4 regions of the Mailhella massiliensis genome follow, and region 1 is predicted to be linked to each of the others. Evidence: predicted binding sites of a transcription regulator. Region 1 holds the regulator's gene; each other region holds the start of a gene.
The links. Region 1 encodes sigma-54, which starts transcription at its own class of promoters, with help from an activator protein. Its sites were predicted from a motif close to CTGGCACGGNNNNTGCTT; they were not measured.

Region 1 (3,650 bases):
TGAAGTCTTCCTCGCGCAGGGAGCGTTCCATGTCGTCCCACATCGAGCCGAGAAGGGCGCTTTTCCGGCTTTTTTCGCGCATGTCGTCTTCACCGGGGGCGCTGAGAAGCAGCGCGCGGCACAGTTCCGCGCACGTCAGGGGTATGCGGCCCATGTTCAGGCGGGTGAAGCGCTCCTCCGCGCTGCCTTCCTCATGGGTGACGTCGTACCAGAGCACGCGGACGTTTTGAGTGAGTATCCGGTACAGGTGTTCGTCCGGCGTATGCTCCTGAAAGTAATGCCGTACGACGCAGCTTGCCTGCGCCATGTAGTGAAAATCAATGTTTTTCGAGGCCTGCGCCTTTCCCTCCGGGCTGTCGGCATGGTCCGGGTCTTCGGCAAGGCGCTTCAGAAACTCGCCGCTTTGCGGCCGGTTTTCATAGGTGATGTGGAAGGAAAGGGCGCTTTCTTTCTGCAGGGCGCGGCAAAGCACGGCATCCATGAGAAAAAGGGTGGTGAGTCTCTGCTGTCCGTCGATGAGTTCCCAGTCTTCCCCATCCCGTCTGACGATGAGGGGCTGCAGAAAATAGATGTCGCCCCTCTCTCCGTCGGAGGCGGAATCTTCGCCGGGCTTTTTCCTTTTCTCTGCAAAAGTGGCGATGTCTTCGCAAAGTTCCCTCACCTGCCTTTCCGTCCAGCGGTAGCCGCGCTGATAGCTTTTGACGACAAAGTGTTTTTTCTTCAGGGCATCTTCCAGAGAACGGACGGCAGTTTCCTCATTCATGCGGGCGCTCCTTCGGTAAACTCGCTGCGGCCTGCCGCCCGGGAAAAAGGCGGCACGGGGAAAGAGTAACGCCGCATCATGAGCCTTTCAAGCGGGACGGGGGAGAAATGCCCCTCCCTCCGTATGGGCGGAAAACTGCCGGGCGGGCTACGCCTGCCCGTTTTCGGCCAGACGGCGCAGCGCATCCATGTCGGCAATGACGAGCGGGCGTTCGTTCAGGGTATGGATGACGCCGCGCTTTCTGAGTTCGCGCAGGGCGCGCCGAAGTAAGGTGCGGCGCATGCCCGGCCTGTCGGCCATCTGCGCCTGGGAAATGCCGTGCGGCGTTTTCCCGGCAGCGGATACTCCTGCCCCGGCGAACTCGGAAGGCCCGGCGGGGGAGGTGCGGGCCGGGAGGTGGCTTTTGGTGTCTTTCCGGCATCCTGCGGCGGGGGAGGTGCAGGAAAATTTTCCCTCAAGGCTTTTCCGGCAGCAGAGCCGTGTATCCCTCTGCGGCCCTTGCCCTGCAATGCCGCCGGAAGCAGGAAAAAAGAAACCCCGCAGAAGCGGGGTTTCCAGAAGGGGCGTTTGCTTTCCCTCCGGGCAGGCCCGGACGAGGAGAGGGGCGCATCTTTGCGCGCGGACGGAGGGAGCAGGCGCAGACCGGCGTGCTACAGGTGTTTTTTCCTGCGGGAGGAGGAGGGCAGGCCGAGTTCCTCGCGGTACTTGGCCACGGTACGGCGGGCTATCTTCACGCCGAGTCCGTCGTTGAGGCGCGTGCTGATTTCCTCGTCGGAAAGGGGGTGGGCGGAATCTTCGTTGTCGATGAGGGAACGGATGCGCGCCTTCACGCTTTCCGAACCCACCTGTCCGCCGTCGCTGGAGGAAAGGGCGCTGTTGAAGAAGTATTTGAGCTCGAAGATTCCGTGCGGCGTGCCCACGTACTTGTTGGTGGTAATGCGGCTTATGCTCGATTCGCTGCGGCCTATGTCTTCGGCGATGTCCTTGAGCACCAGGGGCTTCAGGCCGTAGATGCCGTGCTCGAAGAAGTCTCGCTGATGCTTCACGATGCTTTCCATCACCTGATACAGGGTGCGCTGCCGCTCTTCGAGGGAACGGATGATCCACACGGCGGAGCGCAGGCGGTCGTTCATGTAGTCCTTTTCCTCGCTGGAGCGGTTCTGCCCGGAAAGCTCCTCGGAAAGGGGGGAAAGCTGAAGGTGCGGCAGGTCTTCGTCGTTCATGAGAATGACGAACTCGCCGTTCACCTTGCGCACGAAAATGTCGGGGCTCACATAGCAGGGCGTGCTCGAACCGAGGCTCCCGCCCGGGCGCGGTTCCAGACTCTGGATGATGCAGATGTAGTCCTTGAGCGTTTCCATGTCGATGCGGAACTGGCGCAGCAGGGGCTTGTAGCGCTGCTTTTCCAGGTCTTCGAGATGATCGCGCACAAGGCTCACGAGAATGGGGTCGCGGTCGTAATGTTCGGCTCGCATCTGAATGAGCAGACATTCGGAAAGGGTGCGCGCGGCCACGCCCACGGGGTCGAAGTTCTGTATGACGGAAAGCACGGGCGCGATTTCCGCCGCGTCCGCCCCGGCAAGAGCGGCGATTTCCTCATCGGTGGCGGTGAGGTAGCCCGTTTCGTCGAGGTTGCCGATGATGCACTCGCCTATGGCCTTCTGCTTTTCGGTCAGCGGGGAAAGCAGAAGCTGGGCCATGAGGTGGGCCTCCAGCGTGGGTTCGGCGGAATGGCAGGCCTCCAGGGGATTATTGTCTTCCTCCGCAGATTCGTATTCCTGCTGGGCGATGCGCGACTGGCTGGAGAATTCGCCGAGATATTCCTCCCATTCCGCGCTGCGGTTCACTTCCTCCTGCGGCCAGGGACTGTCCTGTTCGGAAGCGTTCCTGCCGCTTTCAGGCTCGGGAGTCGCGGGGACGCTTTCCGCCTCGCGCTCCTCAAGAAAAGGGTTTTCCAGAAGTTCGCGCTGCACCGCTTCCACAAGCTCCTGACGGGAGAACAGAAGCAGGGAAATGGCCTGCTTGAGCATGGGCGTCATGTGGAGCTGCTGGCTCAGCTTGAACTGTTGCCGTATTTCGATAGCCATAATGTCCCCTGGCGTTTTCTGATGTGCCGGTTCTTCCGGCGCGAAGGAGGCGGGCGAAGGCCCGGCGTTTCAGCGAAGTTCTTCTCCCGCCACTTCGGCAAGCTGCCTTGCCGCGCGGCGCACGAAGTCCTCGTCTTCCCCTTCCACCATGACGCGGCAGAGGTTTTCCGTGCCGGAATAGCGCAGCAGCACGCGGCCGTGGGAACCGAGCTTTTCCTCGATGTCCTTCTGCGCGGCCATGAGCTTCTCGCACTGCTCAAAGGGCGTTTTGCGGGTGATCTTCACGTTGATGAGCTTCTGGGGGTAGAGCTTGAGCCTGTCCGCAAGTTCGGAGAGGCGGCGGCCCGATTCGCGCATGATGCGCAGAATCTGCAGCGCGGCCAGAAGCCCGTCGCCGGTGGTGCCGTATTCGCGGAAGATGAGGTGGCCGGACTGTTCCCCGCCCAGCATGGCGTTGTGCCGGCGCATGGCCTCGATGACGTAGCGGTCGCCCACCTTGGTGCGCAGAAGCTCGCCGCCGCGTTCCTTCATGAACACTTCCAGAGCCATGTTGCTCATCACCGTGCCCACGAGGATGTTGTTGTTCAGCTTGCCCTTTCTCATGAGGTCTTCGGCGCAGATGGCCATGATCTGGTCGCCGTCGAGCAGGCGGCCCTTTTCGTCCACCACGAGCAGGCGGTCGGCGTCGCCGTCAAGGGCGAGGCCCACGTCGGCGCGCACTTCGCGCACCTTGGCCTGAAGGTTTTCGGGGTGCAGGGAGCCGCACTGATAGTTGATGTTCAGCCCGTCGGGCGAGGTGC
Region 2 (3,650 bases), 840 kb from region 1:
CCACCGCAGCCATACGCGAATGTACGTCTGCGGCGGTGCCTGAAGTTCTTCTCTTCCCGGGGCAACTACAGCGCGTCCTTCCCCGATTCTCCCGTACGGATGCGTATGACGTTGTCCACCGGCAGAATGAAGATCTTGCCGTCTCCCACAGCGCCCGTGCGGGCATGTTTCAGAATGACCTCCACGGCGTCGTCCACCTTTTCATCTTCCATGACGATTTCCAGCATCATCTTGGAGCGGAAATCCACCTCCATTTTCCGGGAGCGGTAAATTTCCGTATGACCGCGCTGCCTGCCGAAGCCGCGCACCTCCATGAGCGTCGCGCCGCCTATACCTATGGCGCTCAAAGCTTCCTTCACGTCTTCCACGGTTTCCAGCCTCAATATCACCTGAAGTTTCTTCATCTTTTTTTCCTTTTACCGGCCTTACTCCAAGCAAGCCGGGCTGACTAGAACTGGTAGCCGGATTCGGAGTGTTCCGAAATATCGAGACCCGTCACTTCCTTTTCCAGAGGAACGCGCAGGCCCACGATCCTGTCGGTGAGCTTGAGAAGCAGGAAGCTCACGGGGAAGCAGAACCCTGTCGTGGCTATCACGGACACAGCCTGCACGAAGAACTGATGGACATTGCCGTACAGAAGTCCGTCCACCCCGTTGACGGAGGCACTGGCAAATACGCCCGTAAGAAGCGCCCCCAGCACACCGCCTATGCCGTGTATCCCCACCACGTCCAGCGCATCGTCATAGTGGAACACGCTCTTCAGAAAAATGCCGCCGTAGCATACCGCGCCGCCGAGAAGTCCCATGACTACGGCCGCCCAGGGTTCGACGAAACCGGCAGCAGGAGTGATGACCACAAGGCCCGCCACGGCGCCGGACGCCGCGCCCAGAACGGTGAAATGCCCCGTATGCAGGCGTTCCACCGCAAGCCAGCCGAGAATGGCGCAGCCTGCGGAAAGATGCGTGGTGACCAGAGCGTTGGCGGCAAGGCCGTTCGCCGCAAGAGCGCTGCCCGCGTTGAAGCCGAACCAGCCGAACCACAGAAGCCCCGCGCCGAGCACCGTCATGGGAATATTGTGGGGCAGTCCGGCCCGGCGACCCATGGTGGTACGCCGCCCGAGAACGACGGCTGCGGCAAGGGCGGCGGAACCGGAGCTCATGTGCACCACGGCGCCGCCTGCAAAATCAAGCGCGCCCATCTTCATGAGCCAGCCCCCGCCCCACACCCAGTGCGCCATGGGGCAGTAAACCACAATCAGCCACAGCGTGGAAAAAAGCAGCATGGCCTGAAAATGGATGCGTTCGGCGTACGCGCCTGAAATGAGAGCAGGCGTCAGCGCGGCGAACATGCACTGAAACGCCATGAACGCCAGCGCAGGAATGCTGCTGCCTTCCGAAGGATCCATGCCCACGCCCCTCAGAAAAAGATGCTCAAAACCGCCTATAAGACCGTGCACGTCAGGTCCGAAGGCCAGCGTATAGCCCACAAGAGGCCAGAGCAGCGCCCCCACGCCGAGAAGCACGAAACTGTGCATGGTGGTGGAAAGCACATTGCGCGAGGCCACAAGCCCCCCGTAAAACAAAGCCAGAGCCGGAACCATGAGCATGACAAGCATGGCGCTGACCAGGACAAAACCCGTATCGGCCGCATTCATCATCGTATCCTCCTTCACTGTGAACGCAGATGTCCTTTCTTCTGCATATTCCGTGCCACCATGAAGAAGAGATTCAATATACTGAAATATATTATTTATTTTATATACAGCGTTTCTTTTCCACGGAACATTTCCGTACCGCTTGTTCCCTCATCTTTCCCGGAAGGGCTCCGATTTCTCCCAAAACGGCTTCACACGCTCCAACAGGGCGATACACTTTCGTATTATTCATTCACCGCAGACGATCCCATTCCGCATCAGCCCATATTCTTTTCCGACGCCGGAAAATACGCTTCTCCGTACATGGCTCTTTCTCAGGCCGGGAAGGACTCACCCGACACGAAAGGGCCGAAGCTCCCGGCTCCGGCCCTTTCGTGTGTTGCGAGGCACGCTTTCCCCTCGCGGATATCAGTATTCCCGGAAAATAGTTTTCCCGGCAGGCTGAAACGCCGTTTCCCGGACAGGACGCTCCTTTTCCGAAAAGCCTACCTCCGCCAGAATCCCCATGCCTGCCGATATTGTTCTGGACAGACTCAGTGCATGGAACAGGCTTCCAGAGCCTTGTCCAGCGTGGCGGTATGATCGCGCAGACGGCCGTACGCAAAAAAGTAGCGGTGCAGCGTCCACGCCTCAAGATCAAGGATATCAAGCTTGCCTTCGCTCTCATCGCAGAGGAAGGGCCTGACGGCTTCCACCACTTCCGCATCGGGGAAAACATCCCCTTCGTAGCTGATGCGCAGAAGATCGCCCGAAAGCTCCACGGCCTCGGGAATATACCAGTCGTCCAGCACGGCCCGCACGGCATTCAGGGTTTCTTCCGTGGCCGGACTCAGCGCCCCGTAGGCCTTGACGATCACCGGTCTCATAAGGTCTCCCCTGCTCCTCTCCGCCTCGACGGAAGAGGAACGGATAAAAAAACGCCGCGCGGATCGGCTCCGCGCGGCGTAAGGAAAAGAAAAAAAGACTAGCGCATGGCCCCCATGATGGACATGGCGGCATTGCCGAGCACATCGGCCAGCGTACCGGAAAGCGTTTCCTCGGGCAGAGCGGAACCGGGAATACCGGTCTTTTCCTGCTGGGAGGCGAAGCTCTTGGTCACCGCAGCCTGCTTCTGACTGTAGAGACGGGTCTGGATGCGGATGACGGCATTATAGGTGCTGAGGCTCTTTTCCGTAAGCCACACGCGTTCCACCACGCCGCCCACGATGTAGTCGGGCTGCCCGGCCTGAGCCTGGGCCATGGAAGAGGCCACGGAAACCTGCGCGCCCTGACGGGCCAGTTCGTCGGCCAGAGACTGACTTACCCATTCGGCCACGCTGGAGCCGGGCTGGAAGGGACTGCCGTCCTTGCGGGTGCCGATGTCGATGCGGCCGCGCTGATCCTCAAACACCACCACGGTCACGCGCGGAGCCGTGGATACGGGCAGGACGGAAGAGCCGCTGGTATTGTACAGCAGGCGGACATTGTTCTGGGCCATGCAGCCGGTAAGGACCGTCGCGGCGAAAAGCAGCACCGCGCAGAAGGCCAGGGAAAGACGACGGAAATGGTTCATACCTTACTCCTGAAAAAGGGATGGACTATTCTAACGCGTTTGCGGGCAAGACGCAACGCGCCGTCGCGCCCTACAGCCCCATCCGTACCTGATACAGACGATTTCCCCGCAGCACCTGAAGCAGTACCTGCCGCTTGAGAAAATCCCTGCGGAACGAATCGAGAAAGTCCCTGCGCGTATGGGTAGGCCGCCCGGAAACCGCCGGAATGACATCGCCCTTCTGCAGCCCGAGCCGCCCTGCCGGGGACTGCTCCTGCACGCCGGTGACCACGACGCCGTTCCGGCCGTCCTTCACCTTCATGCCCCAGCGGCGCAGGGCCAGTTTTTCGGCCGTACCGTCGTCGAAATCCGCCGTCTTCAGGCTGAAGGTCTTTTCCCTGCCGTCGCGCCATATCTTCAGCGTCACCGGAGCATGGGGCTGATGGTTGCGCAGGAGGGAAAGAT
Region 3 (3,650 bases), 950 kb from region 1:
CCAGAGCTTCGTTCACGGGCACGCCCTTCACCGTGTTCAGGAACACCACTTCTTCGTCGTTGATCAGCTTCGGGAAGCCGGAGCCGTCCTTCACCGTCAGCGCCACTTCATACATGAAGCGTTCGGGAGTGCGGGAATGGATACGCGCGGCAAGGTCGGGGTAGTTCAGAGGGAATTCACGCTTGGATTCCAGGAACAGGTAGGAAAGATCGTTGGTCGCGTCTTCGCCGTCGGGAGTCTGGCCGCCGATGGTCACGGCTTCCCAGTGCGCGTAGCCTTCCTGGAATTCGTTGCCCGTGGGGTTGATGTACAGGTCGATGAACTGAGCCATATCCACCCACATGCATTCCAGAAGTTCGCGGGCCTCTTCACGGGTCATGCGGCCTTCTTCGATGTCCTTCTTGTAGTAGGGGTACAGGTACTGGTCCATGCGGCCGTTGGAAATGATGGCGCTGGCCTTCTGTTCGATGCGGGAGAACATCTGTACGAACCACTGGCACTGCACCGCTTCACGGAACGTACGGGCGGGGTACGCGGGCACGCGTTCGCACACTTCGGCGATGGTCAGAAGCTCGGCCTTGCGCTTGGGATCCGCTTCTTCGGCCGCAAGCCTGCGGGCCAGTTCCACATGGCGGCGGGCCCAGATCATGATGGCGTCGCACACGATGATCATGGCTTCATAGAAGGGCTTCTTTTCCCACAGGTCCACGGAGTTCGTCAGATCCAGGGCCGCCAGGCGCTCCTTCGCTTCATTCTGGATGTCGATGAAGCCGCGCTGAATCACCTTGCCGTAGTCCGGCACCCACTGCAGGGCCGAACGGTAGGAGGAGGTTTCCGAAACCACGAACTTGGACTTCAGGCCGCGTTCGTCGTCGTACGTCACGCCGCGGATCTCCGCCGGAATGACCTTGTTCAGATGTTCATGGTAGGTCTTGCCTTCCCAGTAGGGGGCGATTTCTTCCATGACGATCTTCTTGTCGGCATCGGAAATCTGGAAGGGGCTCTTCGCGCGATGGTCCAGATCGCCCAGCACTTCGCGGTAGAAGTCGCCGTCGATTTCAGGATACAGAATGCCGTAACGGCCGAGCTGGCCCACGCGGCCGGCGAGAAGCTGATCGGGGGTGATGTACACCGTGATCTTTTCGGCCACGTTCTTCAGAGCCTTGGCCCAGCGCAGGGTCAGAAGCTCGCCTTCCGTGGTCTTCATGGATTCGGTGAAGTACTTGGCGCGTTCCACGTCCACATGGGGAATGGTGAACTGGTTGCGTTCGAGAATCTTGTACACGCGCTCACGACCGGCACGATCGACCTTCTTGTTGATGACGCGATCTTCCTGGGGAGAGAGGCAGGCGCAGCACTGGGACATGGATTCCTCCAAAAATGTATGATGGTTGAAAAGCCTTGTGCTTTTCCGTTTTGACACATCTTTCTTTATGCACGAACCGTGCCAATTATCATAATTCATTGTTTTTTATAATATATTTTATTTTTATCGGCATTCGAACACCCTTGCCGCAGCCTGCGTTTTCGTGCATTTTTGCAACATATATTTTATAACATACTGTAATTAAAATATTTTTAAACTTGAGCAAAAAAACACTCCTCCCCTTCTTTACCCCGAAAATTCATTGCATTTTTGCACAAAGAACAGCGGAAAGAACCTGACGCCACCTGCCGCAGCCGCTTTTCTGCCGAAAATCTCCGAAAAACCTTCGGGAGAACACGTCTCCGAGGCAACGACCGACCAAGGAACACCTGTGAAATCGAAAAACGTGCCATGCCCGCGGCGGCCGCGCAAAGCCGCTCCGATCCGGACGGATTCCACCCTTTTGCGGGATATTTCCGCCGAAGAACAGAACGTTCTTTTGCCGGTGAAACCGTTTGACATTTCCCTCCTCTGCCCTACAAACAGGGACAGGGAAAACGGCCCGCCCCGCATTCCTGCCGCAACGGGCGGCAGAAGAGGCAGCCTTCTCGACATGAAGTTCCTCCGAAGCAGCCCGCCCCTTATCTCTTATCCGGGAGCAATCATGATCAGCGATACCCTTTACCTGCGTATCCGGCAGATTCTTCAGCAGTTCGACCAGCTCGCCGCGGGGGGAGCCCCCGTATGTCTGGCCATAGCGGCGCCGGACACGGCACTGGCGGCCCTTCTGCGTATGCCCGGCGTTCATGCGCGCATCGAGCACATGGCCAGAGGCAAAGCCTATACGTCCGCCAAAATGCACTGTTCCACCTCCGCCCTGCATGAACGCCTTATCAGAGAAAAGCTCAGTCTGGCCGATTTCATGGATGAACGCATGACTTCCATGCCCGGCGGCGTCCCTATGTTCGATGAAAACGGCGTGCTCATTGCGGGCATAGGCGTCAGCGGCCGCAGCCCGGAAGAAGACGAAGCCCTGGCGCTGCGCGTGCGCGACGCTCTGCTCGCCCGGCAGGCATAGAGAAAGGGCGGGGAATGAACACCCCGCCCTTTCTTTATGCTTCAGTTTCAACATGCGGCCTTCCACGAGCGTCCTTCCGGGCACGCGTCAGTCGAAGGTCACGCCCCGCTTTTCCAGTTCCTTGACCTTGCGGAAAATGGTGCTTCTGTCCACCTGAAGTTCCCTGGCCACATTGGCGATGTTGCCGTACTTATGCATGGCGGCACGAAGTACCACGGCCTCCATATCCTTCATGATTTCCTTATAATTACGACCGTCGAAGGATATGGCGGGCAGGGAATTGTCGTTCTCTGCCCTGGCGGAGAGCGTACTCACGAAGGGCAGATGCGAAGGCTGTATGATATTCTCGGCGCAGGTGACGGCAAGGCCCTGCACCATATTCTTGAGTTCACGCACGTTGCCCGGCCAGTCGTGATTCTGGATGGCCGCCTCCGCTTCGGGGGAAAATTCCATGGTGCGCCCGTACTTTCTGCAGTAAAAATCCAGAAAAAAACGGGCCATGGGCAGAATGTCGTCGTGCCGTTCCCGAAGCGGCGGAATATGCAGAACGGCGATTTTCAGGCGATAATAGAGATCGCTGCGGAACTCGCCTTCGGCCACGGCCTTTTCCAGATCCCTGTTGGTGGCCGCAATGACGCGCACGTCCAGCTTCCTCGGCGTCGTCGCTCCCACGCGCAGCACCTCGCCGTCCTGCAGAAAGCGCAGAAGCCGCGTCTGCATGGCGATGGGCAGTTCTCCTATTTCGTCGAGAAACACCGTACCCGTGGAAGCGGCCTCGATAAGTCCTACCTTGCCGTTCTTGTTCGCGCCGGAAAACGTGCCCCCCACATAGCCGAACAGCTCCGTTTCGATAAGCTGCGGCGATATGCTGCCGCAGTCCACCTTGATGAAGGGCCGCTCCGCCCTGTCGCTCTCCATATGGATGCGGCGGGCCAGCACGTCCTTGCCCACGCCCGTCTCACCGAGAATCAGTACGGGAGCGTCCGTCTGGGCGAGCACCCGCACCTTGCCGTGCAGACTCGTCATGGTTGCGCTCTGCACGATTTCCGGCATACGGCTTTCCTGCTTGGGCGAATTGCTGAGCTTGGAGAACACCTCCAGAAGTTCCTTCTGAAAGGCCACCTTGCCCTGAAGCTCCTGCAGGCGACTCTCATCGCGGATGAGCGTGACGCAGTAGGAGGCGACGCCGTCACCGTCGAAAATGGG
Region 4 (3,650 bases), 960 kb from region 1:
CCTGAAGGTTCAGCTCTTCGGCTCTGTCCAGATGACGAGCCATGTACTCCCCGAAGGAAAGGGCGAACAGGGAGGGCGCCATACGCGGATCGTCCGCAGGCAGATGAGCGCGCAGCAACTCCAGCGCCCTGCGCCCCGTTTTCACGCTCTCATCGAGATGCCCGCAGGCCAGTTCGGCGCGGGCAAGCGCCGTTACGGCAAGCGCGAGATTCACTCCCGGGGCCTTTTCCAGCAGGTTGCCGGCCTTGAAAAATTCTTCCCTCGCCTCTTCGGCCCTGTTCTGATGGAAGAGGGCGAGCCCCAGCGCGTAGCGCAGGCTTCCCTCTTCAAAGGGGGGCAGGGCGGGATATTCCCTGATAAGCTCCCTGAGAGCCGGCTCGGCCTGCGCGTCGGGGAGATTTCTTGCCATGTCGAAGGCGGTGCGGAAGCGTTCCATCAGTCCTCCATCACGTTGCGGCGGCGCAGTTCCGGTTCCTGTATGCCCATCTGCACCACGGGTCCTGCGGCCCACAGCCAGTTGCCCTGGTTGGGACAGAGTCCCTGCGTTTCCAGTTCTCTTGCGGTCAGGGCGCAGAACTCTTCAATGGCCTCCAGAGCGGAAGCTCCCCGTGTTTCATCCTGCCATACCGTGCGCGAAAGAACGCGCAGGGTCTCCACGACGTTTCTGCCCAGTACCGGCAGATCTTCCGCCGCCCGGCAGGCCCATTTATAGAAGGGCATGTACCGGCGGTTGAGCAGAAAGGCCATGGACAGCGCCGCTTCGGAAAAACGGGCCGTGGCGAGCATGGCCGCCACGAAGTCGCCGCGCTGGAGGCAGCGGGGCAGGTTGTACTGCCCGGCCTGCGCCATGATCATGCAGCGTGCGGCTATTTTCTTGCGTCGCACGTCTTCGGGATAATGCCTGAGAAGTTCTTCGCGGACGGCGGAGAATTCGCCGCCCTCATCCATGAATACGGCTCCGTTGGTGCAGGAGCAGAGATGGTATTCGGGAATGGAAAGCCATTCCTTCCAGGTGACGGGCACATGATCCATGCCGAGAAAGCGCCGGTAGAAGCCCTTCACGGGCAGAGGCCCCACGCGGCCCATGCGTTTGTCGGCCGCCATGCGGGTGGGATAGCCCTCGAAGGCGGCGGGCAGAACGGAAAGGGCGCGTTCTATGCGGTCGAGTTCCGAACGCAGAAGCTCGTCGGGAACCCACAGGCAGAAGGCGGGCCCCCAGTCGTGATCGCGGGAAATGCCGTCGTCCAGACCGAGGCATTCCGAACCTTCCCCCACAAGCCCCGCAGCCGAGACGGCCATGACATCGGGAATATGTTCCTTGAGCAGGGGCAGAGCGGACGTAAAGAAACGACGGGAAAGAATGAGACCGGGAAGTGACATGCAAACCTCGGGAGGGTATGACGAGCTTTCTTGTATGGATGAGGACTGCAAGAAACGTGCCAGAAAGCACAGACTGCTCGTAAACGGTTCTCTGTGAAGGCAACAGCGCAGCGGGAGGAGCAACATGCTGAACTTATAAGGAATACTTTATGATATCAGAAAGACGTCGGCGGGGGAAGAGGCCCTTTTTCCCTCAGGCCTCACATGGTTTTTCTGCCTGGGGTGACGGAAGTTGTGCAAAAAAACAACAAAACGGGGAAGGAACGCCCGTGGTGTGTTTTTTTGCTCAAGCTGAAAAAATGATTTGTTTTCATGGGTTAGGAAAAAATGTTGCAAAAATGCACCAGTATGTGACGGGCACATGACGGGGAAAATAACGGTGGATTTTCAGCATATCGCATAAAATCAACAAGTTATGGCAATTGGCACGGTTCGTGCATAAGAAAAGACGTGCAAAACGGAAAAGCACGAAGCTTTTCAACCATCATACATTTTTTGGAGGAATCCATGTCCCAGTGCTGCGCCTGCCTCTCTCCCCAGGAAGATCGCGTCATCAACAAGAAGGTCGATCGCGCCGGCCGTGAGCGCGTGTACAAGATTCTCGAACGCAACCAGTTCACCATTCCCCATGTGGACGTGGAGCGCGCCAAGTACTTCACCGAATCCATGAAGACCACGGAAGGCGAGCTTCTGACCCTGCGCTGGGCCAAGGCTCTGAAGAACGTGGCCGAAAAGATCACGGTGTACATCACCCCCGATCAGCTTCTCGCCGGCCGCGTGGGCCAGCTCGGCCGTTACGGCATTCTGTATCCTGAAATCGACGGCGACTTCTACCGCGAAGTGCTGGGCGATCTGGACCATCGCGCGAAGAGCCCCTTCCAGATTTCCGATGCCGACAAGAAGATCGTCATGGAAGAAATCGCCCCCTACTGGGAAGGCAAGACCTACCATGAACATCTGAACAAGGTCATTCCCGCGGAAATCCGCGGCGTGACGTACGACGACGAACGCGGCCTGAAGTCCAAGTTCGTGGTGTCCGAAACCTCCTCCTACCGTTCCGCCCTGCAGTGGGTTCCGGACTACGGCAAGGTGATTCAGCGCGGCTTCATCGACATTCAGAATGAAGCGAAGCAGCGCCTGGCGGCCCTGGATCTGACGAACTCCGTGGATCTGTGGGAAAAGAAGCCCTTCTATGAAGCTATGATCATCGTGTGCGACGCCATCATGATCTGGGCCCGCCGCCATGTGGAACTGGCCCGCAGGCTTGCGGCCGAAGAAGCGGATCCCAAGCGCAAGGCCGAACTTCTGACCATCGCCGAAGTGTGCGAACGCGTGCCTGCGTACCCCGCCCGTACGTTCCGTGAAGCGGTGCAGTGCCAGTGGTTCGTGCAGATGTTCTCCCGCATCGAACAGAAGGCCAGCGCCATCATTTCCAACGGCCGCATGGACCAGTACCTGTACCCCTACTACAAGAAGGACATCGAAGAAGGCCGCATGACCCGTGAAGAGGCCCGCGAACTTCTGGAATGCATGTGGGTGGACATGGCTCAGTTCATCGACCTGTACATCAACCCCACGGGCAACGAATTCCAGGAAGGCTACGCGCACTGGGAAGCCGTGACCATCGGCGGCCAGACTCCCGACGGCGAAGACGCGACCAACGATCTTTCCTACCTGTTCCTGGAATCCAAGCGTGAATTCCCTCTGAACTACCCCGACCTTGCCGCGCGTATCCATTCCCGCACTCCCGAACGCTTCATGTACGAAGTGGCTCTGACGGTGAAGGACGGCTCCGGCTTCCCGAAGCTGATCAACGACGAAGAAGTGGTGTTCCTGAACACGGTGAAGGGCGTGCCGGTGAACGAAGCTCTGGACTACGCTGTTTCCGGCTGCACGGAAACGCGTCATCCGAACCGCGACACCTACACCTCCGGCTGCGTGTACATCAACTTCGGCGCGGCTCTGGAAATGGTGATGCACAACGGCCGCATGATGCACTACGGCGACGAGCTGATCGGCCTTGAAACGGGCGATCCGTGTTCCTTCAAGACGTGGGAGGAATTCTACGAAGCGTACAAGAAGCAGCACATGAACCTGCTGCACAAGGCCTTCCAGCAGCAGCACATCGTGGACCGTCTGCGTCCCCAGCACTTCGCCGCGCCTCTGTCCTCCGTGCTTCACAACCTGTGCATGGAAAACGCGCTTGACCTTCATACCGAAAAGATCCCCGGCGGCGTGGACTTCTCCTACTTCGAGTTCCTGGGCTACGC

Region 2: a site for sigma-54 is predicted at 1,696-1,713, ahead of CZ345_RS14955 (ammonium transporter). Genes of this name have one in related genera too.
Region 3: a site for sigma-54 is predicted at 1,434-1,451, ahead of hpsG ((2S)-3-sulfopropanediol dehydratase). Genes of this name have one in related genera too.
Region 4: a site for sigma-54 is predicted at 1,803-1,820, ahead of hpsG ((2S)-3-sulfopropanediol dehydratase). Genes of this name have one in related genera too.

What each region holds. Positions count from the first base shown of each region.
Region 1 is NZ_LT706952.1:189,855-193,504, forward strand. It holds gene CZ345_RS10970 (DUF262 domain-containing protein) at 1-763, opposite strand, end outside; gene CZ345_RS17575 (helix-turn-helix domain-containing protein) at 911-1,321, opposite strand; gene rpoN (RNA polymerase factor sigma-54) at 1,414-2,850, opposite strand; gene glmM (phosphoglucosamine mutase) at 2,920-3,650, opposite strand, start outside.
Region 2 is NZ_LT706952.1:1,025,058-1,028,707, forward strand. It holds gene CZ345_RS14950 (P-II family nitrogen regulator) at 66-404, opposite strand; gene CZ345_RS14955 (ammonium transporter) at 449-1,654, opposite strand; gene CZ345_RS14960 (hypothetical protein) at 2,188-2,520, opposite strand; gene CZ345_RS14965 (YajG family lipoprotein) at 2,619-3,206, opposite strand; gene CZ345_RS14970 (trypsin-like peptidase domain-containing protein) at 3,277-3,650, opposite strand, start outside.
Region 3 is NZ_LT706952.1:1,141,748-1,145,397, forward strand. It holds gene hpsG ((2S)-3-sulfopropanediol dehydratase) at 1-1,366, opposite strand, end outside; gene CZ345_RS16790 (hypothetical protein) at 1,613-1,888, opposite strand; gene CZ345_RS15465 (GlcG/HbpS family heme-binding protein) at 2,031-2,444, shown strand; gene CZ345_RS15470 (sigma-54 interaction domain-containing protein) at 2,532-3,650, opposite strand, start outside.
Region 4 is NZ_LT706952.1:1,148,486-1,152,135, reverse strand. It holds gene CZ345_RS15495 (tetratricopeptide repeat protein) at 1-436, opposite strand, end outside; gene CZ345_RS15490 (DUF4037 domain-containing protein) at 436-1,380, opposite strand; gene CZ345_RS16795 (hypothetical protein) at 1,530-1,745, shown strand; gene hpsG ((2S)-3-sulfopropanediol dehydratase) at 1,888-3,650, shown strand, end outside.